3 regions of the Streptomyces sp. NPDC058955 genome follow, and region 3 is predicted to be linked to each of the others. Evidence: riboswitches for the same ligand, from Rfam matches in the RefSeq annotation. Region 3 holds a riboswitch; each other region holds the start of a gene.
What was found. A riboswitch is a leader RNA that binds a small molecule or an ion and turns the genes downstream of it on or off. The one in region 3 is predicted to bind thiamine pyrophosphate.

Region 1 (9,884 bases), on a different contig from region 3:
CTACGAGGGCGCCCTGACCCGTACGGACTCGCGCACCGGCAAGCTGTACGACACCTCCGGCCACATGGTCTGGATCGGTGAGCGCACCCGCCAGCTGGACCACGCGCACATCGAGTTCGCCGCGCGGATCGCGAACCCGATCGGGATCAAGCTGGGCCCGACGACCACCCCGGAGGAGGCGCTGCAGTACATCGAGCGCCTCGACCCGGACCGCGAGCCGGGCCGGCTGACCTTCATCGTCCGCATGGGCGCGGACAAGGTCCGGGACAGGCTTCCGGAGCTGGTCGAGAAGGTCACCGCCTCGGGCGCCACCGTCGCCTGGGTGACCGACCCGATGCACGGCAACACCTTCGAGGCGGCCTCGGGCCACAAGACCCGCCGCTTCGACGACGTGCTCGACGAGGTCAAGGGCTTCTTCGAGGTCCACAAGGCACTGGGCACCCACCCGGGCGGCATCCACGTCGAGCTCACCGGTGACGACGTCACCGAGTGCGTGGGCGGCGGCGACGAGATCTTCGTCGACGACCTGCACCAGCGCTACGAGACGGCCTGCGACCCGCGCCTCAACCGGAGCCAGTCGCTCGACCTCGCGTTCCTCGTCGCCGAGATGTACCGCGATCAGTAAGTAGCTTCGTACGACGATGGGGCGCGGATCCTTGTGATCCGCGCCCCATCGTCATATCGAAGGCTTTTGCGCTCCCCACCCGCCGGGTAAGGTTAGGTTAGCCTAATCGATCTCGGCGGGAGGTGAACCGCGTGTACGTCTGCTCATGCTTCGGTGTCACGGAGAAGCAGGTCAAGGAGCACGCGGAGGCCGGCGCCTGCACGCCCCGCCAGATCGCCTCCGCCTGCAAGGCGGGCACGGACTGCGGTTCGTGCGTACGGCGCATCCAGGCCCTCCTCGGGCGGGGGAACTGCCCGCGCCGCGAGCTGCTGGACCAGGGCATGCCCGCCCTGACGGCGGAGGTCACCGACCTGTCGGAAGCGGCCTGACCCGGGTCAGCTCGGCTGCTCGATGAGCGTCGAGATGTAGAGCGCCTCGCCCAGCGACTCGATCAGCTCCAGCTGGGTGTCCAGGTAGTCGATGTGGTGCTCCTCGTCCGCGAGGATCTCCTCGAAGAGGTTGGCCGAGGTGATGTCGCCCTTGGCGCGCATGACCTCGATGCCCCGCTTCAGGCGGTCGATCGCCTCCACCTCGACCTGGCGGTCCGCCTGGAACATCTCGGTGATGGTCTGGCCGACGCGCACGTGGAAGAGCCGCTGGTAGTTGGGCAGGCCGTCGAGCATCAGGATGCGCTCGGTCAGCTTGTCCGCGTGCTTCATCTCGTCGATGGACTCTTCGCGGGTGTACTTCGCGAGCTTCGTCCAGCCCTTGTTGTCCTGGATGCGGTAGTGCAGCCAGTACTGGTTGATGGCCGTCAGCTCGCCGGTCAGCTGCTCGTTCAGAAACTCCAGGACCTCGGGGTCGCCCTGCATCGCTCCAGGTTCCTTCCATCACGGGGTGTGTCCGACCCCTCACAGGGCAGGATGGCCGCATCCTCGCACTCCGAATGGGGGGCGTCCAGTAAGTGCAGGCTTAGTAGGAGTTGCCCGAATGGGCGCGTCCGGGTGGGTGGCTGGTCATGACCACCCCTCGCCGTCTGTCACCATGGATGACATGGGTCAGCCGGACAGCGGAGTACACCGGGAAGCGGGGATGCCGGACATTTCGCCCGAGCTGCCGCCGGGGCAGCGGCTCCAGCGCGGCTGGCCGGTCACCCACTACGGGCCCGTGCCGAAGTTCAAGCCCGAGCGCTGGGAGTTCCGGGTCTTCGGGGCGACCGCCGACGGCGAGAAGCGCTGCTGGAACCACGAGGAGTTCACGGCCCTGCCGTTCTCCACGGTGGTGGCCGATCTGCACTGCGTGACCAAGTTCAGCATGCTCGGGGCCGAATGGGGCGGCGTCACCGCCCGGACGGTCCTGGAGCTCGCCCCGCCGGCGCCGCACGTCACGCACGTGATGGTCTGGGCCGAGTACGGCTACAGCGCCAACATGCGGCTCTCCGACTTCGCCGACGAGCGCACGATCTTCGCCACCCACAAGGACGGCGAGCTGCTCACCGCCGAGCACGGCTTCCCGCTGCGGCTCGTCGTGCCGCACCTGTACGCCTGGAAGGGCCCGAAGTGGGTCCGCGGGGTCGAGTACATGACGGCCGACCGCCGGGGCTTCTGGGAGGAGCGCGGCTACCACAACCTCGGCGACCCGTGGACCGAGCAGCGCTACTCGTACCAGGAGGAACCGGGCGACGGCCCGGAACTCTAGCCCGTCAGTGGTGGTACCGGTGCACCACCGCGTGGCCCTTGCCGCGTCCGATCATCCACTTGTTCACCGGCGTGGTGACCAGGAAGGCGACGAGGAAGGCGAAGGCGAGGGCGCCCCAGAAGAGCGCGTCCGACAGGTGCGCGTCCATGGCGCCCGGGACCACCAGCAGGACGGCGTTGTCGACGATCTCCATCACCGTGATGGAGATCGTGTCGGCGGCGAGCGCGACGCCGATCGCGGCCCTCAGGCTCAGGCCCGCCCGCTTCACGGCCCACAGGGTGAGCGAGTAGCCGAAGAGGAACGCCAGGACGATCGCGAGGACCATGGTCGGCGCGTTGCCCCAGCCGAGCGCGGTGCCGATGATCATGCCGAGGATCTCGCCGATGGCGCAGCCGGTGAGGCAGTGCAGCGTGGCCTTCGCGGCCGTGCCCCAGGAGGCCGTCCCGCCGCCGTGGTGCGCGTGGTCGCCGTGGCCAGTGTGGTCCGCGTGGTCCGTGTGGCCCGCGTGGTGGTCGTGTGCTCCGTGCTCCATGAGGTGCCCCCAGCCTCGGGTAGCGGTTCCTGCTTCTCCTCAGGGACCGTATACCCCCACGGGGTACTCATCAATCGGAAATGATCGCGGGCGGGTCAGTCCCGGAGCTTCTTGAGCAGCTCGATGTCGGCGACGTGGCCTTCCCTGCCGCCCGGGGTCTCGATGATCAGCGGGACCCCGTCGGTGGCCGGATGGCGCAGGAGCTGTCGGAACGCCTCCTGGCCGATGTGGCCGACGCCGATGTTGGCGTGCCGGTCCTTGTGCGCGCCGACGACGTCCTTGGAGTCGTTGGCGTGGATCAGCCGCAGCCGGCCCTCGCCGACCGTGGCGACCAGCTCGTCCAGCGTCCGTACCGCCCCGCCCGGCTCCGCCAGGTCGTGGCCGGCCGCGAAGATGTGGCAGGTGTCGAGGCAGATCCCCAGCTTCGGGTGGTGGTCGAGCGCGTCGAAGTACGGGCCGAAGTCCTCCGCCTTCGAGCAGAGCGAGAAGCCCTGGCCGGCCGTGGACTCCAGGAGCAGGTACGGGTCGTCCTCGTGGGTCAGCTCGTCGAGCAGCGGCAGCATCCGCTCCCGCACCTGCGCCAGCGCCTCCTCGCGGGGGCGGCCGCCGGTCGCCGAGCCGGTGTGGACGACCACGCCCTCGGCGCCGATCTCCCGGCCGCGCCGCAGCGAGTGGCGCAGCGACTCCACCGACCGGTCGACAGTGGCCTCGGTGTGGGAGCCGAAGTTGATCAGGTACGGGGCGTGCACCCAGGCCGACAGGGACTCGGCCGCGCACTCCTCCCGGAACCGCTCGTCCTGGGCCGGGTTGCCGGTGGGGGTGGCCCAGCCGCGCGGGTTGGCGACGAAGACCTGGACGGTCTCGGCGCCGAGCTCCCGGGCATAGCCGAGGCCGGTGGTGGCGAGTCCGCCGGCCACGGGGACGTGGCCGCCGACGGGGTTGCGCATGGGTGTCTCAGATTCCCTTGATCGTGATGGCGACGGTGGAGCCCTCCGGGGCGGTCTCGCCGCCGTCGACGGACTGGCCCGTGACCTCGTCGCCGAGGAAGGGGAAGTTCTTCTCGACCTTCACCTCGAAGCCGGCGGTCTCCAGCGCCTCCCGGGCCTCGTCGGTCGTCATGCCGACGACGTCCGGGACCTCGACCTGGCGCGGGCCCTTGGAGACGGTCAGGGTGATCGCGTCGCCCTTCGCGGCCCGGCTGCCCTCGGCGAGGGACTGGGCGGCGACCGCGCCCGCGTCCTCGGCGGAGTGGACCCGCTCCGGGGCGACGGACACCTTGAGCCCGGCCTCCTGGAGGAGGGCGGTGGCGTCGGCGACGGTCTCGCCGGTGACGTCCGGGACGTCGACCGGGGCGCCCTTGCTGACCACCAGCGCGATGGCCGAGTCCGGGGCCCGCTCGGTGCCCGGCTCCGGGTCCGAGGAGATCACCGCGCCCTGGGCGACGGCGGCGTTGAACTCGCTGGTGACCACGCCGGGCGCGAGGCCCTGCTCGGTGAGGATCCGCTTGGCCTCGTCGAGCGGCTTGTTCCGCAGATTGGGCACCTTCACGATCTCCGGGCCCCGGGAGAGGGTGAGGGTGACGGTGGCGTGGCTGCGGACCCGCTCGCCGGGCGCCGGGTCGACGCCCATCACGGTGCCGCGTTCGTACACCTCGCTGAAGGCGCGCTTCGTCGTGCCCAGCTCCAGGCCGGCGTCGGCGAGCCGCTTGGCCGCCACCTCCTCGGTCTGGCCGAGGACGGCGGGGACGCGGGTGAACTGGCCGGCGTTGATGTACCAGACGCCGGCGCCGAGGCCCAGCGCGAGCAGGACGCCGACGACGATCAGGAGCGGGCCGTTCGGGGGCCGGCGGCGGGCGCGGCGCGGGCCGGCCGGCGGGGGCTCGGGGGTGGCGAGGCGGCTGGTGTGCTGCACCGGCTGCGGGTCGGCGGCCCCGGCCGCCGGCACGGCGCGGGCGATCACGCTGGTGCGGTCCTCGCCGGTGTCCCGCTGCTCGGTCCGGGCCCGCGGCGGCAGCGCGTCCAGCTGGGCGTCGGTGAGCGCGGCCCGCGCCTCCCGGACCAGGGCGAGCAGCGCCACGGCGTCGTGCGGGCGGACCTCGGGGTTGCGGGCGGTCGCGGCGGCGACCAGCTCGTCCAGCTCCAGCGGCAGCCCGGGGACGGCGGCGGACGGGGCCGGCACGTCGGTGTTCAGGTGCTGGTAGAGGACCTGGGCGGGGGTGTCGCCCGTGTGCGGCTTGGCGCCCGTCAGCATCTCGTACAGGACGACACCGCAGGCGTAGACGTCGGCGCGGGTGTCGGCGGTGCCGTGCTCGATCTGCTCGGGGGCCAGGTAGGAGACGGTGCCGAGGACCGCGCCGGTGGTCGCGGTCGCCGAGCCGACGGAGCGGACCAGCCCGAAGTCGGCGACCTTGACCCGGCCGTCGTCCCCTATCAGCACGTTCTCCGGCTTCATGTCCCGGTGCACGAAGCCGGCCCGGTGCGCGGCGCCGAGCGCGGCGAGCACCGGCTCCAGGATGTCCAGGGCGGCGCGGGGCTGGAGGGCGCCGCGCTCGCGGAGCACGTCGCGCAGGGTGCAGCCGGAGACGTACTCCATCGCCAGATAGACGTACGCGCCCTCGGCGCCCTGGTCGAAGACGGCGACCACGTTCGGGTGCGCGAGGCGGGCGACGGACTTCGCCTCGCGGATGAACCGCTCGACGAAGACGGCGTCGGCCGCCAGGGCGGGGTGCATCACCTTGAGCGCGAGGACGCGGTCGAGGCGGGTGTCGACGGCCCGGTAGACCGTGGCCATCCCGCCGACGGCGATGCGCGCGTCGACGCGGTAGCGGCCGTCGAGCAGCCGCCCGACGAGGGGGTCCTGAAGGGTCGTGTCCACGGCGTCGAGTCTACGAGCCGGTACGCGCTGCCCCCGCCCCACGGGCCCCGACCGCAGCACGCTTGTGACGTACCCCGCGCTCCCCGCCCCGGGCGGGCGTCAGAACGCGGGGCGTTCCGGGTCCAGCCGGGCGCGGCCCTCCACGGGGGAGGACGCCTCCGCGAAGCGGCGGCGGGGGATGCGGCCCGCGCGGTGGGCCAGCCGGCCCGCCTCGACCGCGTGCCGCATCGCCGAGGCCATCAGGACCGGCTCCTGCGCGCGGGTCACCGCCGAGGCGAGCATCACCGCCGCGCAGCCCAGCTCCATCGCGAGCGCCGCGTCCGAGGCGGTGCCCGCGCCGGCGTCGAGGATCACCGGGACGCCGGCCCGCTCCACGATCAGCTCGAAGTTGTGCGGGTTGCGGATCCCGAGGCCCGAGCCGATGGGGGAGCCGAGCGGCATGATCGCCGCGCAGCCGACGTCCTCCAGCTTCCGGGCCAGCACCGGGTCGTCGTTGGTGTACGGCAGGACGGTGAAGCCGTCGTCCACCAGCGTCTCGGCGGCGTCGAGGAGCTCCACCCCGTCCGGGAGGAGGGTCCGCTCGTCCGCGACCACCTCCAGCTTGACCCAGTCCGTGCCGAGGGCCTCCCGGGCCAGCCGGGCGGTGAGGACGGCCTCGCCCGCCGTGTAGCAGCCGGCCGTGTTCGGCAGCACGCGGATGCCGAGCCGGTCCAGGACGGAGAGGACCGAGCCCTGCACGGTCGGGTCGAGGCGGCGCATGGCGACGGTGGTCAGCTCGGTGCCGCTGGCCACCAGGGAGCGCTCCAGGACGTCCAGGCTGGGGGCGCCGCCGGTGCCCATGATGAGCCGGGAGGAGAACTCCGTACCGCCGAGGACGAACACGTCGTCGGACATCGCGCTCAGCCCCCCTGCACCGCGGTCAGGACCTCGACCCGGTCGCCGTCGGCGAGCAGCGTCGTCGCCCACTCGCCGCGCGGCACGACCGCCTCGTTGACGGCGGCGGCGACCCCGGCGGGGGCGGCGGTGAGGGTGGCGACCAGGGAGGCCAGGGAGACGGGGGCGGCGAGCGCGCGCGGCTCGCCGTTCACGGACACGTTCATGCGGGCTGCTCCTGACGTACGGGGAGAGCGGTGGGGAAACGGCGGGGGGAGAAGGGGCGCGCCTCGTCGGGGAGGACGCCCGTGGTGAGCGCCTCCGCCATGACGTCGCCGGTGACGGGGGTGAGGAGGACCCCGTTGCGGTAGTGGCCGGTGGCCAGGTGGAGGCCGGGGAGGGCGCTCGGCCCGAGCAGCGGCGCGTTGTCGGGGGAGCCGGGGCGCAGTCCGGCCAGGGTCTCGGTGAGCGGCAGCTCGGTGAGCCCGGGGACCAGCTCGTGGGCGTCCCGGAGGAGTTCGTACACCCCTCCGGCGGTCACCGTGGTGTCCCAGCCCAGCTCCTCGCTGGTGGCGCCGACGACCAGCTCGCCGTTCTCGCGCGGCACCAGGTAGACGTGGCTGCCGCGGACCACGGCCCGGACGGTGCGGGAGAGGAAGGGGGCGTACGGGGCGGGGATCCGCAGCCGCAGGACCTGGCCCTTCACCGGGCGGACCGGCGGCAGGACCGCCTCGGGCACGCCGGCGAGCCGGCCGCTGAGGCTGCCCGCGGCGAGGACGGTCTGCCCGGCGGACAGCTCGGTGCCGTCGCCGAGGACGACCCCGCGGGCCCGGTCGCGGACCACGGTGAGCCGGTCCGCGAGCGCCCGGTGGAAGACCACCCCGGCCCGCTCGCAGGCGGTGAGCAGCGCGGCGGCCAGCCGCCGCGGGTCGACCTGGTGGTCGCCGTCCACCCGGAGCCCGCCGCGCACCCCGGGCGCCAGCATGGGCTCCAGGCGGCGGCACTCGCGGCCGCTCAGCCATTCGGAGGCGAGTCCGCAGCGGGTCTGGAGGGCGTGCAGCTCGCGCAGGTGGGCCCGGTCGTCGGCGTCGAGCGCGACGGCGAGGGTGCCGCAGGCGCGGTAGCCCACGTCGAGGCCGGTGGCCTCCTCCAGCTCGGCCACGAAGGCGGGGTAGCGGGCGGCGGAGGCGAGGTTGAGCCCGAGGAGGGTCTCCTCGCCGTAGTGCAGTTCGGTGACGGCGGCGAGCATGCCGGCCGCGACCCGGGCGGCGCCGCCGCCCGGCTCGGGGTCGACGACGGCGACGCCCAGCCCGCGCCGGGCCGCCCGCCACGCCGTGACCAGGCCGATGATGCCGCCGCCGACCACGAGGACGTCGGTGGCGCCGCGGGTGGCGCCGTCGATGGTGTCGGATGAACGCATGGGCGTTCCCGCCCCTCCCTTCGCCGGCATGACCCGGATCAGGTTCGTACGGTCGGAGGCCGGCCAGCCTCCCTCTCAGCCCGGTGCGTCCGGGCTCCCGCGAGTGGTGTGTGCCCGCCACCCTAGCCCCCGGCGCCGGAGCGCCACAGGGGACCTCTCTTTCTGACGCACCGTCAGGTGCGTAAGGTGGACGGGTGAGCGAGCAGAAGCAGACCCAGCGGCACGTCGTGATCGTCGGCGCGGGCATGGCGGGCGTCCAGACCGCCGTCGCCCTGCGCGAACAGGGCTTCGAGGGCCCCGTCACCCTCATCGGCGCCGAACCCCACCAGCCCTACGACCGGCCCCCGCTCTCCAAGGCCGTCCTCCTCGGCAAGGCCGAGCACTCCGCCTTCGACGTCGACTTCGAGTCCCTCGGCGTCGACCTCCGCCTCGGCCTCGACGTCACCGGGCTGCGCCCCGCCGGCCGCGAACTCGTCACCGAGGCCGGCCGCTTCCCGTACGACGTCCTCGTCCTCGCCACCGGCGCCCACCCCCTCACCCTCCCCGGCACCGAGGGCGTCCCCGGCGTCCACCTGCTGCGCACCCTCGACGACGCCGTCCGCCTCGGCCCCGTCCTCGCCGGCGGCGGCTCCGTCGTCGTGGTCGGCGCCGGCTGGATCGGCGCCGAGTTCGCCACCGCCGCCCGCGAGGCCGGCTGCGCCGTCACCGTCGTCGAGGCCGCCCCCCTGCCGCTCGCCGGCGCCCTGCCCGCCGAGGTCACCACCGCCATGGCCGGCTGGTACGCCGAGAGCGGCGCCGAACTCCTCACCCACGCGCGCGTGGACACCGTCCGGCCCGGCGCCGTCGTCCTCGCCGACGGCCGCGAACTGCCCGCCGACGCCGTCGTCGTCGGCATCGGCGCCCGCCCCGCCACCGACTGGCTCGCCGGCTCCGGCATCGCCCTCGACCCGAGCGGCGCCGTCACCGCCGACGACCGGCTGCGCACCTCCCTGCCCGACGTGTACGCGGTCGGCGACTGCGCCTCCTTCCCCTCCGCGCGCTACGGCGAGCGGCTCCTCGTCCACCACTGGGACAACGCCCTCCAGGGCCCCCGCACGGTCGCTGCCGACATCACCGGCGCCGAAGGCGCCGAGCCGGCCCCCTACGACCCCGTCCCGTACTTCTGGTCCGAGCAGTTCGGCCGCTTCGTCCAGTACGCCGGCCACCACACCGGCGCCGACACCCTCGTCCGGCGCGGGGACGCCTCCGGCGCCTCCTGGTCGGTGCTCTGGCTGCGCGACGGCGTACCGGTCGCCCTCCTCGCCGTCGGCCGGCCCCGGGACCTCGCCCAGGGCCGCAAGCTCATCGAGGCCGGCACCCCCGTCGACCCCGAGCGCGCCGCCGACCCGGCCGTCCCGCTGAAGTCCGCCGTCCGGTGACGACCCGGACGGAGGCCGTCGCGGCGGGCCCGACTACCGGCTGTCGGTCCCGGATGGCAGGCTTGTCCCGTGACCGAGATTGACGCAAACATCGATGCTCTCGTCCCCGCCTGGCTCTACCTCCCCGACATCGCCGAGATGCTCGACGTCGAGGTGACGCGGGTGAGGCAGCTGGTGAAGGAGGGCCAGCTGATCGCCGTGCGCCGCGGAGAGAACAACGCGCTCCAGGTGCCCGCCGCCTTCATCCAGGAGGACAAGGTCGTCAAGGGCCTCGCCGGCACCCTGACGCTCCTGCGGGACGACGGCTTCTCCGACGAGGAGATGCTGGAGTGGCTCTTCACCGCGGACCCGACCCTGCCCGGCACCCCCGCGCAGGCCCTCGGCGAGAATCGCGGCACGGAGGTGAAGCGCCGCGCCCAGGCGCTCGCCCTCTGACACACCGAACCACCACCGCCCGGGGGGGGG
Region 2 (9,884 bases), on a different contig from region 3:
CCCCACCGCCTCCAGCGGCGGCACCAGGAACGTCCCGGCCTCGTCGAGCGAGCCGAGCGCCCGGTAGTAGCGCAGCCCGTACCCCTCCGGGGTGGCGAAGGAGCGCTCCACCAGGACCCCGAGCGGCAGCAGGATCAGCAGCGCCACCGAGGCAAGCACCCCGCCGAGCAGCGCCCACTGCCCGAATCCGCGCGGCCGGCGGGCGGTCTGCTCCGGGGAGACCAGCCGCAGCGCCGTCTCCCGCCGCCGCACCGTGCGCGCGTGCACGGCGAGGATCGCGCCCACCGCCACGAACTGCACGAGCGTCAGCACGGCCGCCGTCCGCAGATCGAGCAGCCGGGCCGTCTGCCGGTAGATCTCCGCCTCCAGCGTCGTGTACGCGTCCCCGCCGAGGATCTGCACGACGCCGAAGGAGGTGAAGGTGAAGAGGAAGACCATCAGCGCCGCCGCCGACACCGCCGGCACCAGCGCGGGCAGCGTCACCGACCGCCACGCCGTCCACCGGGAGGCGCCGAGCACCCGGGCCGCCTCCTCCTGGCGCGGGTCGAGCTGCGCCCACAGCCCGCCCACGGTCCGGACGACGACCGCGTAGTTGAAGAAGACGTGCGCGAGGAGGATCGCCCACACCGTGGTGTCGAGCCGCAGCCCCCACAGCTCGTCGGTGAACCCGCCGCGCCCCACCAGGGCCAGGAAGGCGGTGCCGACGAGCACCGTGGGCAGCACGAACGGCACGGTGACGACCGCCCGCAGCACGCCCTTGCCGGGGAAGGCGAAGCGGGCGAAGACGTACGCCCCCGGCAGCGCCACGAGCAGCGTCAGACCGGTGGAGGCGGCGGCCTGCCACACGGTGAAGCCGAGCACGTCGAGGATGTCGGACCGGCCCAGCGTCGTCCCGATCGCGCCGAGGTCCCAGGCGCCGTCCGGCCGCAGCCCGCGCTCGACGATCGAGACGACGGGCCACGCGAAGAAGACCGCGAAGAACGCGACGGGCAGGGCCATCAGGCCCAGCCGCGCCGCGCTCCCCCTGCGGTCCCGCCTCACTTGAGGAGCGACGACCACTGCTGGATCCACGCCTCGCGCTTCTCGGCGATCTTCTCCGGCGCCATGGTCTCGGGCTTCTCGATCACCACGCCGTGCTTCGTGAACAGCTCCGGCAGGGCGGCGTCCTTCGCCACCGGGTTCACGAACATCTGGAGCGGCATGTCGTCCTGGAACTTCTTCGAGATCAGGAAGTCGATCAGCGCCTTGCCGCCCTCGGGGTTCTTCGCCCCGTTCAGCAGCCCCGCGAACTCGGTCTGCCGGAAGCAGGTGCCGGTGGACACCCCGGTGGGGGCCTCCTTCGGCTGCGGCTCCGCGTAGAGCACCTCGACCGGCGGGCTGGAGGCGTAGGAGACGACCAGCGGGCGGTCGCCCTTGGCCTCCTTGCCGCCGGCCGAGCCGGAGAACTCCTGGTTGTAGGCGAGCTCCCAGCTGTCGACGGTCTTCACGCCGTTGGCCTTCAGCTTCGACCAGTAGTCCTGCCAGCCCTCGTCGCCGTACTGCGCGATCGTGCCGAGGAGGAAGCCGAGGCCCGGGGAGGACCGCTCCGGGTTCTCCACCACGAGCAGGTCCTTGTACGCCGGCTTCGCCAGGTCGTCGAAGGTCTGCGGCGGCGCCAGCTTCTTGTCCGCGAAGTACTTCTTGTCGTAGTTGACGCAGATGTCGCCGGTGTCGATCGGCGTGACCCGCTCGTCGAGCTTGAGGGTGTCCGGGATCCGGTCGGCGCCCTTCGCCTCGTACGCCACGAAGATGCCGTTGTCGACGGCGCGGGAGAGCAGGGTGTTGTCGACGCCGAAGAAGACGTCGCCCTGCGGGGAGCCCTTGGTCAGGATCTCCTTGTTGACGGCCTCGCCCGCGTCGCCGGCCTTCAGCACCTTCACGGTGAAGCCGGTCCGCTTCGTGAACTCCGCCAGCACCTCCTTGGAGGCGTTGAAGGAGTCGTGGCTGACGAGGGTCACGGTCTTCGGCGCCGGCGTCCCGGACTTGCCGGCGGCCTCGCGGGCGTCCTCGGTGGAGCAGGCGGCGAGGCCCGTGACGCCGAGCGCCGCGGCCAGCGCGACGGCGGCGGCCTTCTTGGTGTGCATGGTGGTTCTTCCTCCTGGGTGGGACCAGGAAGAGACGCGGCCCTGCCCGCGGCCGGGGACCGGACGCGGGCAGGGCGCAACAGCTCGAGTTACGACCGAACTTCCTACCCGGAATGACCCGGGCGAGGTTCAGAGGGTCTGCGGTCTACGGTTACCGCACTCTCAGCGCTGTGGCGCTCCCCTGTCGGAATATGCAGATGTGTTCGAGCACAGAGTACAAGGTCAGCGTTCGGCGGCGGCCAGCTGTCCACAGGCGCCGTCGATCTCCTGGCCGCGGGTGTCGCGGACGGTCACCGGCACGCCGTGGCGGGCGATGGCCTCGACGAACGCCTTCTCGTCCTCCGGGCGGGACGCGGTCCACTTCGACCCCGGCGTCGGGTTCAGCGGGATCAGGTTGACGTGCACCCGCTTGCCCTTGAGCAGCTTGCCGAGCAGGTCGCCCCGCCAGGCCTGGTCGTTGATGTCCCGGATGAGGGCGTACTCGATGGAGATCCGGCGCCCGGACTTCTCGGCGTACTCCCAGGCCGCGTCCAGCACCTCCCGGACCTTCCAGCGGGTGTTCACCGGCACCAGGGTGTCCCGCAGCTCGTCGTCCGGCGCGTGCAGCGAGACCGCGAGCCGGCACTTGAAGCCCTCGTCGGCGAAGCGCAGCATCGCCGGCACCAGGCCGACCGTGGACACGGTGATGCCGCGCTGCGAGAGCCCCAGGCCGTCCGGCTCCGGGTCGGTCAGCCGGCGGATGGCGCCGACGACCCGCTTGTAGTTGGCGAGCGGCTCGCCCATGCCCATGAAGACGATGTTCGACAGCCGCGCCGGGCCGCCGGGCACCTCGCCGTCGCGCAGCGCGCGCATGCCGTCGACGATCTGGTGCACGATCTCGGCGGTCGACAGGTTCCGGTCGAGACCGGCCTGCCCGGTCGCGCAGAACGGGCAGTTCATGCCGCAGCCGGCCTGCGAGGAGATGCACATGGTCACCCGGTCCGGGTAGCGCATGAGCACCGACTCGACGAGCGTGCCGTCGTGCAGCCGCCAGAGCGTCTTGCGGGTGGTGTCGTCGTCGCACGAGATGTGCCGCACCACCGACATCAGGTCGGGCAGCAGCTCCCCGGCGAGCTTCTCCCGCGCGGCGGCCGGGATGTCGGTCCACGCGGCGGGGTCGTGCGCGTACCGCGAGAAGTAGTGCGTCGACAGCTGCTTGGCGCGGAAGGGCTTCTCGCCGATCGCGGCGACGGCCTCCTTGCGCTCGGCGGGCGTCAGGTCGGCGAGGTGCCGCGGCGGCTTCTTGGCTCCGCGCGGGGCGACGAAAGTGAGTTCTCCGGGCAGCGGACGAGCCACGACGGCGTCTCTCCTCAAACAGGCACGAGGTCGGACGTCCCGCGACGGCGGGGAGCACGGCACTGCTGCCGGAGCGACCTCACTGGACCGTCCCCGCGGCGGCGAGGACGACGAAAGGGCCCGGGACGCGGTCCCGAGCCCTTCCAGAGTACCCGCTGTCCGTCAACCCGTTCCGACGAAGAGCGCGAGCAGCAGCCACACCACCGGCGCCGTCGGCAGGAGCGAGTCCAGGCGGTCCATGATGCCGCCGTGCGGCTCCGCCGCGTGGCACCGTGACCGGGGAGCGGATCCCGCCGTACGGGACCCACCACCCCACCGCTCAGCCCGTTCCCACGAACAACGCCAGCAGCAGCCACACCACCGGCGCCGTCGGCAGCAGCGAGTCCAGGCGGTCCATGATGCCGCCGTGACCGGGGAGGAGCGTGCCCATGTCCTTGATGCCGAGGTCCCGCTTGATCATCGACTCGCCGAGGTCGCCGAGCGTCGCGCTCGCCGCCACCGCCAGGCCGAGGACCAGGCCCTGCCACCAGGTGCCGTCGTCGATCAGGAACTGCATGCACAGCGCGCCGGCCGCCATCGCGAAGGCCACCGCGCCGAACAGTCCCTCGCGGGTCTTGCCGGGGCTGATCCGCGGCGCCAGCTTGTGCTTCCCGAAGCGCCAGCCGACCGCGTACGCCCCGGTGTCGCTGACCACCGTGAGCAGCAGGAAGGTCAGCACCCGCCACGGCCCGTCGTCGGCGGTGAGCAGCAGCGCCACGAAGGTCGCCAGGAACGGCACGTAGAACGCGGCGAAGACCCCCGCCGTGACGTCCTTCAGATACCCCTCGGGGGGTTCCGTCATCCGCCAGACGAGCACCGCGAGCGCCGTCAGGGCCATCGCGACCCAGGCGCCCTCGGGGCCCCGCACGTACCCGGCGACGACCATGGCGGCGCCACCGACCGCGAGCGGCACCAGCGGCGCCTTGATCGCCTTGCGCTCCTGGAGCCGGGAGGTCAGCTCCCACAGACCGACGACCACGGCGACCGCTATCACGCCGACGAACGCCGGCTTCCAGATGAACAGCGACGCGATGATCACGGCCCCGAGACCGACGCCGACCCCTATGGCCGCGCCCAGGTCCCGGCCCGCGCTCTTCTTCTGCCGCGGCTCGGGGGCCGCGGCGGGCGGAGGCGGCGGGACGGGGCTGGGCATGGGCTCCTGCGGGTGCTCGTGCGGGGTCTCGTCACGGAACAGGGGACCGCTCGGGTGAGCGGCCCCCCGTCCGTGTCCGTCCTGGAATCCGCCGGCGGGTACGTCGGGCACGATGGGCATGGGGCGAGTCTGCGCCGCCTGGTGCCGATCGTGGGCGGGACCCGCCGGGGCAGGCCCCTGGTCGGGTCCGCCGAGACCTGAACCGGCCGCCGGCGCCCCCCAGGATGAGTCGTTCATCAGACCTCGAGGAGCTCGGCTTCCTTGTGCTTCAGCAGCTCGTCCACCTGCGCGACGTACTTCGCGGTGGTGTCGTCGAGCTCCTTCTCCGCGCGGCGGCCCTCGTCCTCGCCGACCTCGCCGTCCTTGACGAGCTTGTCGATGGTCTCCTTGGCCTTGCGGCGGACCGAGCGGATCGAGATCTTGGAGTCCTCGGCCTTGCCCTTGGCGACCTTGATGTAGTCGCGGCGGCGCTCCTCGGTGAGCTCGGGGAACGTCACCCGGATGATGTTGCCGTCGTTGCTCGGGTTGACGCCGAGGTCCGAGTCGCGGATGGCCTGCTCGATGTTGCGCAGCGCGCTCTTGTCGAACGGGGTCACCACGGCCATGCGCGGCTCCGGCACCGAGAACGAGGCCAGCTGGTTGATGGGCGTGAGGGCGCCGTAGTAGTCGGCCACGATCTTGTTGAACATCGCCGGGTGCGCACGGCCGGTGCGGATCGCGGCGAAGTCCTCCTTGGCGACCACGACGGCCTTCTCCATCTTCTCCTCGGCCTCGAGGAGGGTCTCTTCGATCACCACTTGCTCCTGCGTGTCGTCGCGTTGTGTCCTGCACGGTGTACGACCGGCAGGGCTGTCGTCCAGCCCCGTGCGGGGCGGTTCCCGGTTGCGGTCGGGCTTCAGGCCCGGGTGCCCTGGTCGCTCACGAGTGTGCCGATCTTCTCACCCGTCACGGCGCGCGCGATATTGCCCTCGGCGAGCAGTTCGAAGACGAGGATCGGGAGCTTGTTGTCGCGGCACAGCGTGATGGCGGTGGCATCGGCGACCTTGAGGTCGCGGGTGATGACCTCGCTGTACTCCAGGGCGTCGAACTTGACCGCGGCGGGGTTGGTCCTCGGGTCGGAGTCGTAGACGCCGTCCACGCCGTTCTTGCCCATGAGGAGGGCCTCGGCGTCGATCTCCAGGGCCCGCTGGGCGGCGGTCGTGTCGGTGGAGAAGTACGGCATGCCCATGCCGGCGCCGAAGATGACCACTCGGCCCTTCTCCAGGTGGCGCACGGCGCGCAGCGGGATGTACGGCTCGGCGACCTGGCCCATGGTGATGGCCGTCTGGACGCGCGAGTCGATGCCCTCCTTCTCCAGGAAGTCCTGGAGGGCGAGGCAGTTCATCACGGTGCCGAGCATGCCCATGTAGTCGGAGCGGGCCCGGTCCATGCCGCGCTGCTGGAGCTCGGCGCCGCGGAAGAAGTTGCCGCCACCGATCACGATCGCGATCTGGGCGCCGTCCCGGACGACGGCCGCGATCTCGCGCGCGATGGCGTGCACGACGTCGGGGTCGACACCGAGACCGGTACCGCCGGAGAAGGCTTCCCCGGACAGCTTCAGCATGTAGCGGCCGAGCTTCTTGCCGCTCTTGTCGTCGTCGCCCTGTACGGCGCCCTGATTCATGGAGATCTCCTCGTGCACATACGAAGAAGGCCATTGCCCTGGGTCCTCGTGGGTTTCCCGTACGGCAATGGCCTCCTCGTCACATCTGCGGTCGTCCCGCGCGGGGCGGGACGACTGTCTCAGACCCTACCCGGGTCCGGTGTCCGTCGCGTGGGCGCGAAGGACTCAGATGCCGACCTTGATGCGGGTGAAGCGCTTCAGGGTGACACCGGCCTCGTCCAGGATCTGCTGGACGGACTTCTTGTTGTCCAGCGCGTACGGCTGGCCGAGCAGCGTGGCGTCCTTGAAGAAGCCGTTGACGCGACCCTCGACGATCTTGGCGATCGCGGCCTCGGGCTTGCCCTCGGCGCGGGTGGTCTCCTCGGCGATGCGACGCTCGGACTCGACGACCTCGGCCGGGACGTCCTCACGGGTGAGGTACTTCGGCGCGAAGGCGGCGATGTGCTGCGCGACACCCTTGGCGACCTCGGCGTTCTCCTTGTCGAACTCGACGAGGACACCGATCTGCGGCGGGAGGTCGGGCATGGTGCGGTGCATGTACGCGGAGACGTAGCCGTCGGCGTACGCGGCGAAGCGGTCGAGGACGATCTTCTCGCCGAGGTTGGCGTTGGCCTCGTCCACGAAGGCCTGCACGGTCTTGCCGGCCTCGATCTCGGAGGCGAGCAGGGCCTCGATGTCGGCCGGCTTGGTGGCGGCGACGTGGGCGGCGAGGGCGTCGGCGACGGCGAGGAACTTGTCACCCTTGGCGACGAAGTCCGTCTCGCACTTCAGCTCGACGAGGACGCCGGAGGTGTTGTCGTCGGCGATGAGGGAGACCACGGCGCCGTTCTCGGCGGAGCGGCCCTCGCGCTTGGCGACACCCTTCTGGCCCTTGATGCGCAGGGCCTCGACGGCCTTGTCGACGTCGCCGTCGGCCTCTTCGAGGGCCTTCTTGCAGTCCATCATGCCGGCGCCGGTGAGCTCACGGAGCTTCTTGACGTCAGCGGCGGTGTAGTTCGCCATGAGTCTGTTTCTCTCTCGAAGTCAGAAAGATCTACGAAGATCTACGGCGGGACGGCGGGGGCTTCATGGGCCCCCGCCGTCACCTCCGTGGTGTTCCGGAGTGCGGAAGGGGTCAGGCCTGCTCGGCCGGAGCCTCGGCCTCGGCCTCGGCGGCCTTCTCGGTCTCGGCGGAGGACTGGACCTCGGCGGCCTCGTCCTTCTTCTCGCCCTCGAGCAGGTCGCGCTCCCACTCGGCGAGCGGCTCGCCGGCGGCCTTCTCGCCCGGCTTCGAGTCGCCGGTCGCGGCGCCGGAGCGGGCGATGAGGCCCTCGGCGACGGCGTCGGCGATCACGCGGGTGAGCAGGGTGACGGAGCGGATCGCGTCGTCGTTGCCCGGGATCTTGTAGTCGACCTCGTCGGGGTCGCAGTTGGTGTCGAGGATCGCGACGACCGGGATGTTGAGCTTGCGAGCCTCGCCGACGGCGATGTGCTCCTTCTTGGTGTCGACGATCCAGACGGCGCTCGGCACCTTCTGCATCTCGCGGATACCACCGAGGGTCTTCTCCAGCTTGGCCTTCTCGCGCGAGAGGACCAGGAGCTCCTTCTTGGTGAGACCCGAGGCCGCGACGTCCTCGAAGTCGATCTGCTCGAGCTCCTTGAGGCGCTGCAGACGCTTGTAGACGGTCGAGAAGTTGGTGAGCATGCCACCGAGCCAACGCTGGTTGACGTACGGCATGCCGACGCGCGTCGCCTGCTCGGCGATGGCCTCCTGGGCCTGCTTCTTCGTACCGACGAACATGACGGAGCCACCGTGGGCGACCGTCTCCTTGACGAACTCGTAGGCGCGGTCGATGTACGACAGCGACTGGAGCAGGTCGATGATGTAGATGCCGTTGCGCTCGGTGAAGATGTAGCGCGTCATCTTCGGGTTCCAGCGACGGGTCTGGTGACCGAAGTGGACGCCGCTCTCCAGCAGCTCCCGCATCGTGACGACGGCCATGGCCGTATCTCCTTGGGTTTCTCGGTTGTGTTCCTGACGCCCCGGCGCGCCGTGCCACGAAGGACCGAAAGGCGCTGCCACCACGCTCTGGGAGTCGAGTGGCGGGGCGTGCGAAGTCGACCCGGTGACCCGGGTCGCCATAGGAAGTGTACGGGACCCCGGGAGCGCCGGGTGACGGTGCTGTCCACAGGCCGCCGTCCGTCCACAGAATTCGGCGCAGCCCGCCGGGCGTCGCGCCGCCCGGGGAGGCTCTCCCCATGCAGCTCACGACCGTCTTCCTCGTCCTCGCCCTGCTCTGGCCGGTGGGACCGCCGGCGCCCGAGATCCTGCGCGGCTGGCGACCGCCGCCGGGGCCGTACGCGCCCGGTCACCGCGGTGTCGACCTCGCCGCGCCGCCGGGGACGCCCGTCGTGGCCCCGGCCGCGGGGACGGTCACCTTCGCCGGTCCGGTGGGCGGCCGCGGGGTCGTCACGCTCACCCTCACGGGGACGGGGACTCCCCCGCTGCGGACCACCTTCTCCCCGGTGACCCCGCTGGCCGAGCGGGGCGCCCGGGTCGCCGCGGGGACCCCGATCGCCGAGGTCGCCGCCGGCGGGCACTGCGCCGCGTCCTGCCTCCACTGGGGGCTGCTGCGCGGCCGGGTCTATCTGGACCCGCTCCTGCTGACGGCCCGGCCCCGGTCCCGTCTGCTGCCGCCGGTCAGGGGCGCGGGCCGGTGACGCCGTGGAGGGCCATCGCGACGGCGGCCTCGGCGATGCGGTCGGGGTCCTCGGCGGCACCGAGCTCGATGCGCCGGACGGCGGCGTCGACGACGCCCTGGAGGAGCATGGCGCCCAGCCGGGGCTCGGTCATGCCGAGGTCGGCGAGGGCGTCGACGACCATGGCGACGAGGCCGCCGTGGGCGGCGCGGATCTTCTCGCGGGCGCCGTCGTCGAGCTCACCGGCGGAGATGGCGACGACGGCGCGGTGGCGGCGGTCGCCGACGAGCTCCAGCTGCTTGCGGACGTAGGCGGCGACCTTGGCCTCGGGGGTGTCGGCGGCGGCCATGGCGAACTCGACCTCGGCGGCCCAGACGGGGAAGTCGACCGCGCACAGTTCCTCGACGACGGCGGCGCGGGAGCGGAAGTACTCGTAGACCGACGAGCGCGCGAGTCCGGTGCGCTCGGCGAGCGCGGGGAAGGTCAGCGCCTCCGTCCCGCCCTCGGACAGCAGGGATCGCGCGGCGTCCAGCAGGGCGCCGCGTTGCATGGTCCGGTGCTCGGCCACGGAGGCCGCTCGAATCCTGGGCACGGCTCCACTGTACGACCGGTGGGGCGGGGTCAGCGCCCGACGTCGGCGAGCTTGGCGCGAAGCTGCAGGACGGACTTGGTGTGGATCTGGCTGACCCGGCTCTCGGTGACGCCGAGGACGTGGCCGATCTCGGCGAGCGTCAGGCCCTCGTAGTAGTAGAGCGTGACGACGGTCTTCTCCCGCTCGGGGAGGGTGTTGATGGCGCGGGCGAGCAGCCGGCGCAGCTCGCGGTCCTCGGCGACCTCGACGGGGTTGTCGGCGGCCGTGTCCTCCAGGGTGTCCATCAGGGAGAGCCGGTCG
Region 3 (8,147 bases):
TGCTCCGCGACAAGGGTGCCTTCTATCTGGGTGAGGCAGCCGCCCGGTTGGCCGGCGGCGGGGCTGTGCAGAATCGTCGCACCAAGATCGAGGACTCCCTCGCCCACTGGCGGGACGAGATCGGTGTGCCGGTCTACTTCGCGCTCTACCGCGACGGCGAGATCGAGCTCGTCTCCGTCGCGGACACCCCCAACTCCCCCGCGGTCGAGGAATGGGCCGACTTCCGGGAGACCGGTCACGCCCATGCGATCGGGCAGTGTCTGCTCAGTCAACTCGATCTGAAATCTCGTCAAGACCACCTCGACCGGCATCCGGTGGAAGCCATCACTCCGTACACGGTGCGTAACCGGCGAGTGCTTTTGGATCGTTTGGGTGGTTTGGGGCGAATGGAGCCCCTGGTGGAGCGTCAGGAATATGCGCTCGGCACGGTTTGCGCGGCCATCCCCATCACGGCGGGCTCCACAGCGGCCACTCTGGCCATTTCCCTCCCTCTTCACCAGGAAGAACGGTTGCTCCCAGCAGTCGAACGGCTACGTACGGAGATCGGAAGCCTCTTCAGTTCGCTCGCCTTCTCTATCAGTATCTGAAAAATCACTCCTTGTGATCCGCTAGCGCGTACAGCACGATTGCGTCAAGAGGGCCACGGGGGATCATTCCTGGCCGTTTCGGTCACAGCTTTCAGCAGCTGTGTTTACACAACTGCTCCATCTACTGCGGGGTACATGATGCGAGAGTCGGTTCAGGCCGAGGTCCTGATGAGCTTCCTCGTCTCGGAGGAGCTCTCCTTCAAGATCCCTGTCGAACTGCGATACGAGACCCGGGATCCCTACGCGGTGCGGATGACCTTCCACCTTCCCGGAGACGCCCCCGTGACCTGGGCGTTCGGCAGGGAGCTGCTGCTCGACGGGATCAACCGGCCGAGCGGTGACGGCGACGTCCACATCGCCCCGACCGACCCCGAGGGCCTGTCGGACGTCTCCATCCGGCTCCAGGTGGGCGGTGACCGCGCCCTCTTCCGCGCCAGCGCCCCGCCGCTCGTCGCCTTCCTCGACCGCACGGACAAGCTGGTCCCGCTCGGTCAGGAACAGACACTGGGTGACTTCGAGGACAGCCTGGAGGCCGCTCTCGGCCGGATCCTCGCCGAGGAGAGCGCCGGCCCCGCCTGACCCCGGCGCCCCCTCCGTACGGCCGTCGCCCGCGCCTCCCCCGTACGGCCGCCGAACCGCCCCGCTCCGTACGGCCGCCGCGCGCCCGTCACTTGGCGCGGCGCCGCCGTCCGCCGCGGCCCGACGTCCGGCCGGCGGTCTCCTCCGACGGGCGGTCGGCCGACACGACCAGCGCCGCGAGCGCCGTCGTGACCGGCACCGAGGCGACCAGACCGATCGACCCGACCAGCGTCCGGACGATCTCCTCCGCCACCAGCTCGCTGTTGGCCACCGTCCCCATGCTGCTGTCCGCGATGGTGAAGAGCAGCAGCAGCGGGAGCGAGGCGCCGGCATAGGCCAGGACCAGCGTGTTGACCACCGAGGCGATGTGGTCGCGGCCGATTCGGATCCCGGCCCGGTAGAGCGCGCGCGGACCCATGCCGGGGTCGGCCTGGTGCAGCTCCCAGACCGCCGAGGTCTGGGTGACGGTCACGTCGTCCAGGACACCGAGCGAACCGATGATCACACCGGCGAGCAGCAGGCCGGACATGTCGATCTCCGGGTAGAGACCGTGGATGAGCCCGGTGTAGTCGTCGGTGTTGCCGCTGAGCGAGGCCCAGCCGATGAAGAAGGACCCGAGCAGTCCGATCAGCAGCAGCGAGATCAGCGTGCCCAGCACCGCGACCGAGGTGCGGGCCGACAGGCCGTGGCACATGTAGAGCGCGAGCAGCATGATCGCGCTCGATCCGACCACCGCTACGATCAGCGGGTTCGAACCCTCCAGGATCGCGGGCAGGATGAAGAGCGTGAGCACCAGGAAGCTCACCGCGAGCGCGATCAGCGCCATCACGCCGCGCATCCGGCCGACGAGCACGACCGCGAGCGCGAAGATGGCGGCGAGGACCGCCATCGGCACCTTCCGGTTCACGTCCGTCACCGAGTACTGCAGGTCCTTCGGGGCGTCGGGGGCGTAGGCGACGACCACGCCCTGGCCCTCCTCCAGCTGGCGCGGGGCGTCCGGCTGCACGATCTCGGTGAACTGCCGGCCCTTGTCCGGACCGCTGGTGACCTCGATCGTCGCCTTCGCGCACTGGCCCTGCTGGGCGTTGACCGCCTCGCGGCCCTGCGGGGTCGTGGTGTCGCCGGTCGGCGGCACCTGCGCCGCGTTCACGTCCTTGCAGTCCACCTGCTCGACCGCCACGACCTTGCCCTGCTCGGTCTGCCGGTCGAAGCCGACCCCGGTCCGCTCGTGCGCCGGCGTGCCACCGGGCCAGAGCACCGCGAGACCGACGACCACGGCGGTGGCGAAGGGGATCAGGACGGCCGCGATGACTCTGCGCAGATGGCGCGAGACGGGCGCGGCGGGCCCGTGGCTGTGGCTGTGACCGTGACCGGAACCGGGGCCGGGACCGTGGTCCGGACCGTACCGGCCGAAGCCGTGCCCGTGCTCGTGGCCCTGGTCGGGGCCGTGCTCGTGGCCGTGCGGATCGGGGGACTGCTGCGGGGAAGTCACCGACCGATCATCGCAAGAACGGTGGGGGCCCACTGTTCAGCACGCCCGGGATGGCGCTAGCCTCGTGACACCTTTGCACACGCGGGAGCTCGGAGCACCGGGCTGAGAGGGCGCTGATCACCGTACGCACGTACGGAAGGAGGCTGCGCCGACCGCCGAACCTGTTACCGGGTAATGCCGGCGTAGGGAGATTCGGTCTCATGACCATTCAGGATGCACGCACGCCTGCCTCCGACCAGAACGACGGCCGGAACGACGGCCAGGGCGAGCGCACGCCGGGCTGGCACAAGGGGTACGTCGAGGGCTCGCGCCCCGACGTCCGGGTGCCGGTCCGTCAGGTGCACCTCACCAACGGCAAGGACGTGACGCTGTACGACACGTCCGGCCCGTACACCGACCCCGCCGTCGACACCGACGTCCGCCGGGGCCTCCTCCCGCTGCGCGAGAACTGGATCATCGCGCGCGGCGACACGGAGGAGTACGCGGGCCGCCCGGTCCGCCCGGAGGACGACGGCATCAAGCACACCTCGCCGCGCGGCGGCGGGCTCAAGAACCTCGACGCGGTCTTCCCCGGCCGCCCGCGGCTGCCCCGCCGGGGCCGCGACGGGCAGGCCGTGACCCAGCTCGCGTACGCCCGCCGGGGCGAGATCACCCCGGAGATGGAGTACGTGGCGATCCGGGAGAACGTCTCCCCCGAGGTCGTCCGCGAGGAGATCGCGGCGGGCCGCGCGGTGCTGCCGGCCAACGTCAACCACCCGGAGATCGAGCCGATGATCATCGGCAAGCGGTTCCTGGTGAAGGTCAACGCCAACATCGGCAACTCCGCCGTCACCTCCTCCATCGAGGAGGAGGTGGAGAAGATGACCTGGGCGACCCGCTGGGGCGCCGACACGGTCATGGACCTGTCCACCGGCCGCAACATCCACACCACCCGCGAGTGGGTGCTGCGCAACTCCCCCGTGCCCATCGGCACCGTGCCGCTCTACCAGGCCCTGGAGAAGGTCGACGGCAAGGCCGAGGAGCTGACCTGGGAGATCTACAAGGACACGGTCATCGAGCAGGCCGAGCAGGGCGTGGACTACATGACCGTGCACGCCGGCGTGCTGCTGCCGTACGTGCCGCTCACCGCGCGCCGCAAGACCGGCATCGTCTCGCGCGGCGGCTCGATCATGGCCGCCTGGTGCCTCGCGCACCACAAGGAGAACTTCCTCTACACGAACTTCGAGGAGCTCTGCGAGATCCTGGCGGCGTACGACGTCACCTACTCGCTCGGCGACGGGCTGCGCCCCGGCTCGATCGCGGACGCCAACGACGACGCCCAGTTCGCGGAGCTGCGCACGCTCGGCGAGCTCAACACGATCGCCAAGCGGCACAACGTGCAGACGATGATCGAGGGCCCGGGCCACGTCCCGATGCACAAGATCAAGGAGAACATCGACCTCCAGCAGGAGATCTGCGAGGAGGCGCCGTTCTACACGCTCGGCCCGCTGACCACGGACGTCGCGCCCGCCTATGACCACATCACCTCCGGCATCGGCGCCGCGATGATCGCCTGGTGGGGCACGGCGATGCTCTGCTACGTCACGCCCAAGGAGCACCTGGGCCTGCCGAACCGCGACGACGTGAAGACCGGCGTCATCACGTACAAGATCGCGGCCCACGCGGCGGACCTGGCCAAGGGCCACCCGGGCGCCCAGGAGTGGGACGACGCCCTCTCCGACGCGCGCTTCGAGTTCCGCTGGGAGGACCAGTTCAACCTGGCCCTCGACCCGGACACCGCCCGTGAGTTCCACGACGAGACGCTGCCGGCGGAGCCCGCGAAGACGGCCCACTTCTGCTCGATGTGCGGCCCGAAGTTCTGCTCGATGAAGATTAGCCAAAGCATCACAGAGCGGTTCGGTGGTGCGGCGGCTGAGGGTGCGTCACAGGAGGAGATCGCCGAGGGCATGCTCCAGAAGTCGAAGGAGTTCGCGGCGAGTGGGAACCGGGTGTACCTGCCGCTTGCGGATTGATGCGTGTTCAGGCGCTGCCCTCAACGCGGGGGCAGCGCCGTGCGCTCACCGTGACAGTGCCCAGATGAGGAGGAGCGGGCCGTAGACAGCCACGAGGGCACAGAGGAGTCGTCTCCACTCGAACGTCACGTCGATCTGGGCCGGGATGTTGCTCTTGCCGCGGTGAGCCTGGGACGCCGAGCGGTGCGCCTCCCCAAGCAGCCGAAGGGCTCTTCGGTGAGTCCGGTATCCGGTAAACGTGCCCAAGAGCGAACTGCCGAAAGCCACCGAGCCGATGGTGCGCCCGTCGCGCAGAGCGATGATCAGGCCATCGTCGGCCGTCACCCGCGCGACATCGTTCCAAGCAACGGTCGAGGTCACGAGGAAGTTGGTGACGGACACGCGGTCGGCGGTACTGCGGATCGCGGAGTCCCACCCAAGCGCCCAGAAGAAGATCGCCATACCACCGAGCAGAAATGCCGCCGGCGGTTCTTCGTGCAGTGGCCCCATCACCAGAGCGGCGGCGGCGTAGCTGGCGATCGCGCTGGCCACGGGCAGCCATACATACACGGGCCGTCTGATCACCCTCATCCGCATCGCCGACCACCCCCCCAAGACCGATCCTCCACACCGGACAAAGGCCGAGTCAAGATCGTGCAGGGTCAGGATGGGAGGCCAGTGCGATACCAGCCCGGCAGCACGAGGCAATGCACTTCGCCATCTCCGGGGTACTGCTGTCCTCGATGAAGATCTCGCAGGACATCCGCCGGGAGCACGGCGGCGACCTGAAGGCGGACGAGATCGAGGCCGGAATGGCCGAGAAGTCCGCCGAGTTCGCCGCCTCCGGCAACCGGGTCTACCTCCCGATGGCGGAGTAACCGCCGGGCCCGCCCACTGCCCCGGCCCGCGGTCCACGGGGGGATCGCGGGCCGGGGCGTGTCACGGGGCCGGGGGAGACGGGTCGGTGGCGGTGAGTGCGGCGTGGAGGAAGGGGATGACGCCGCGCTCCAGGAGGGCGTGGCGCCAGGCGGCGCGGGCCCGGGTGAGTTCGTCGTCGGGGGCGTGGGCCTCGGCGGGGCTGTTGCGGAGGGCGGTACGGAGCAGGCCGGCGCCCGCGCAGAGCAGGCCGGCGGCGGCGAGGGCGCCGAAGACCAGGCCCGCGGTGAGCAGCGTGGTGCCGAGGGCGGCCGTCGGGGCGAGCAGCCGGACCGCGGCGCCGACCAGGAGGAAGATTCCGGCGGCCGTGCCGGCGAGGACCGGGACGAGGACGGTGAGGACCGCGACGGCGCCCGGCGACTCGTCGGGCGCGGGGGTCCGGGGGCGGTTGGACGCGGCGCGGTGCTGCTCGCGGACCTTGACGAAGTGCTCGTACTCGCTCGCCGCCGCCGCGGTGATCAGCGCTGTCGCGTTCAGCGCCATCACCCGGAGCTGGGCGGCCGTCAGCCGGGCGCCCGCTCCGGCGAGTTCCGGCCGTTCCGGTGCGGTGCGCAGTGCGTCGTCGAGGACGCGCTCGTACTCGGCGCGGTCCTCGGTCAGCAGGTGCGGAGCCACGTTCATGTGCATCCCCCGATGCTCGGTGGGCCGGGACCGGCCGTGGAGAACGGGCGGTCCGGGCGGAAGCGGAGGAGAGCCTGCCTGTCTGGGGAGACCGATGGTAGGGCCGTGACCGGGCGCGCTGACAGGGGGTTTCCGGAAATCGCCTGCCCCGGATGCGCTGGGTGAGAGTCAGTCCCCGAGCGGGAGCTGGACCACCAGCAGCTTTCCGGCCATCGTGACGCCCCCGTCCATGGCGATGGCCAGCCCGTCGGCGTAGACGTGCGGACCGTCGACGGCCGGGCGGGACTCCTCCTCGCCGTCCTCCGTGCCCACCTGGCCGAGGAGGTACGGGATCGGGCTGTGGCCGTGCACGATCCGCGAGCCGCCGTAGGTGCCGAGCAGCTCCTGGACGGCCTGCGGACCCGACTCGTCGCGGAAGGCGAAGCGCTTGGTGAACTTGCGGAAGAGGTCCCAGACCTCGTCGGCGTCGTTGCGCCGGAGGATCTCGTGGACGGTCTCGTTGACGTCCTCGATGGTCTGGCCGTAGTCGAGGTACGCGGTGGTGTCCGAGTGCAGCAGCAGGTGGCCGTCCTCGTGGACGACGGCGTCGAGCCGGGACATCCACTGGAGGTGCACGTCCTGGAGGCGGTCCATGTCGTGCTTCTGCCCGCCGTTGAGCAGCCAGGCGGCCTGGAAGGTGGCGGTGCCGGCGCCCGAGTTGACCGGGGTGTCGCCGAAGCGCTTGGCGCCGATGAGGAGCAGCTCGTGGTTGCCCATGAGGGCCTTGCAGTAGCCGCCGGCGGCGGCGGCCTCGGCGGAGAGCCGCATGACGAGGTCGATGACGCCGATGCCGTCGGGGCCGCGGTCGGTGAAGTCGCCGAGGAACCACAGCCGGGCGTTGCCCGCGGCCCAGCCGCCGTTCTCGTCGACGAGGCCCTGGGCGCGCAGGGCGGCGACGAGTTCGTCGAGGTAGCCGTGGACGTCGCCGACGACGTAGAGCGGGCCGGGGCCGTCCCCGGAGGGGGCGGGGGCCGGCGCGGCGGCCGGGGCGACGGGGACCTGGAGGGTGTCGCCGCGCTGGATGACCGGGAGGTCGCGCTCGGTGGGGGTGTAGCCGTCCGGGAAGTCGTCGGGGTAGCCGCCGCCGGAGTGGACCGCGGTCACGGTGACGCCGGGCTCCGGGTACGCGGCGGGCGCCTCGGGAAGCGGGGCGGGCTCGGCGTACGCGGCGGGCTCCGGGCGCGCGGGCGGCTCGGCGTACGGGGCCGCCGGCTCGGGGCGGGCGAGGGGCTCCGGGCGCGCGGATGCTTCCTGGCGGACGACCGGCTCCTGGCGGAGGGCCGGTTCCTGGCGGGTGACCGGGGTGGGGAAGCCGACCGGGTCCGGGAACGCGGCCGGGCGGGTGCCCAGCTGGAGCGTGGGATCGGCGGGCGGAGCGGGCGCGGCGGGCGGCTCGGCCGGGTGGCCCTGCACGGGCACGCGGGCGTACGGGGGTACGCGGAAGTCACGCAATGTCGCCGTGCGCTCCACGGGATCCTGCCCGGCCCCCTGAGTCATCGACCCCTCCACCACCGTCGCGATGCCCTGCACATCGCGGACCGGCCTGGTCGGGGTGGTCCGCGATGTCGTGCGCCCATCATAGGAATGAGGGTCCGCCTGTGTGACGCACCAGGGGTGGTGAATCCGGGTTCGCTCCGGGTTCACCGGTTGTTTCGCCCGAATTGAGAAGGTCCAGTCCAGGGTCGGGTGCGGCGGCGTGGCCGGTTTCGGCGTCTCCGCCCACGGGCAGGGGGCGGGACGGCGCGTCGTTCTTGTGTGCGTGAGCCGTGTGCGTGCGGCTGTGTGCGTCCGGCCGCGCGCGGGGGGGGGGCGGGGGGCGGGGGGGGGGGGGGGGGGGGGCGGGGGGGCGCGGGGGGGGGGGGGGGGGGCCCCGGGGGGGGGGGGGCGGGGGGGGGGGGGGGG

Region 1: linked by a shared signal. The riboswitch ahead of thiO (glycine oxidase ThiO) and the one ahead of thiC (phosphomethylpyrimidine synthase ThiC) in region 3 are both predicted to bind thiamine pyrophosphate.
Region 2: linked by a shared signal. The riboswitch ahead of ACFW1I_RS02380 (thiamine ABC transporter substrate binding subunit) and the one ahead of thiC (phosphomethylpyrimidine synthase ThiC) in region 3 are both predicted to bind thiamine pyrophosphate.

Annotation. Positions count from the first base shown of each region.
Region 1 covers NZ_JBHYKM010000072.1:18,559-28,442, forward strand. The annotation lists gene ACFW1I_RS24725 (class II 3-deoxy-7-phosphoheptulonate synthase) at 1-625, shown strand, start outside; gene ACFW1I_RS24730 (bacterioferritin-associated ferredoxin) at 748-993, shown strand; gene bfr (bacterioferritin) at 1,000-1,476, opposite strand; gene ACFW1I_RS24740 (sulfite oxidase-like oxidoreductase) at 1,658-2,302, shown strand; gene ACFW1I_RS24745 (DUF4396 domain-containing protein) at 2,307-2,834, opposite strand; gene ACFW1I_RS24750 (deoxyribonuclease IV) at 2,930-3,781, opposite strand; gene pknB (Stk1 family PASTA domain-containing Ser/Thr kinase) at 3,789-5,708, opposite strand; gene ACFW1I_RS24760 (thiazole synthase) at 5,808-6,602, opposite strand; gene thiS (sulfur carrier protein ThiS) at 6,608-6,808, opposite strand; gene thiO (glycine oxidase ThiO) at 6,805-8,001, opposite strand; TPP riboswitch at 7,999-8,112, opposite strand; gene ACFW1I_RS24775 (NAD(P)/FAD-dependent oxidoreductase) at 8,196-9,419, shown strand; gene ACFW1I_RS24780 (Rv2175c family DNA-binding protein) at 9,489-9,854, shown strand.
Region 2 covers NZ_JBHYKM010000003.1:93,146-103,029, forward strand. The annotation lists gene ACFW1I_RS02375 (ABC transporter permease) at 1-999, opposite strand, end outside; gene ACFW1I_RS02380 (thiamine ABC transporter substrate binding subunit) at 1,038-2,123, opposite strand; TPP riboswitch at 2,207-2,316, opposite strand; gene rlmN (23S rRNA (adenine(2503)-C(2))-methyltransferase RlmN) at 2,346-3,458, opposite strand; gene ACFW1I_RS02390 (hypothetical protein) at 3,621-3,701, opposite strand; gene ACFW1I_RS02395 (phosphatidate cytidylyltransferase) at 3,778-4,887, opposite strand; gene frr (ribosome recycling factor) at 4,887-5,444, opposite strand; gene pyrH (UMP kinase) at 5,546-6,313, opposite strand; gene tsf (translation elongation factor Ts) at 6,479-7,315, opposite strand; gene rpsB (30S ribosomal protein S2) at 7,428-8,294, opposite strand; gene ACFW1I_RS02420 (peptidoglycan DD-metalloendopeptidase family protein) at 8,552-9,013, shown strand; gene ACFW1I_RS02425 (TetR/AcrR family transcriptional regulator) at 8,994-9,560, opposite strand; gene whiG (RNA polymerase sigma factor WhiG) at 9,614-9,884, opposite strand, start outside.
Region 3 covers NZ_JBHYKM010000004.1:116,265-124,411, forward strand. The annotation lists gene ACFW1I_RS03380 (IclR family transcriptional regulator) at 1-587, shown strand, start outside; gene ACFW1I_RS03385 (SsgA family sporulation/cell division regulator) at 726-1,166, shown strand; gene ACFW1I_RS03390 (YibE/F family protein) at 1,255-2,658, opposite strand; TPP riboswitch at 2,730-2,864, shown strand; gene thiC (phosphomethylpyrimidine synthase ThiC) at 2,859-4,670, shown strand; gene ACFW1I_RS03400 (hypothetical protein) at 4,716-5,201, opposite strand; gene ACFW1I_RS03405 (hypothetical protein) at 5,357-5,527, shown strand; gene ACFW1I_RS03410 (hypothetical protein) at 5,589-6,212, opposite strand; gene ACFW1I_RS03415 (metallophosphoesterase) at 6,375-7,742, opposite strand.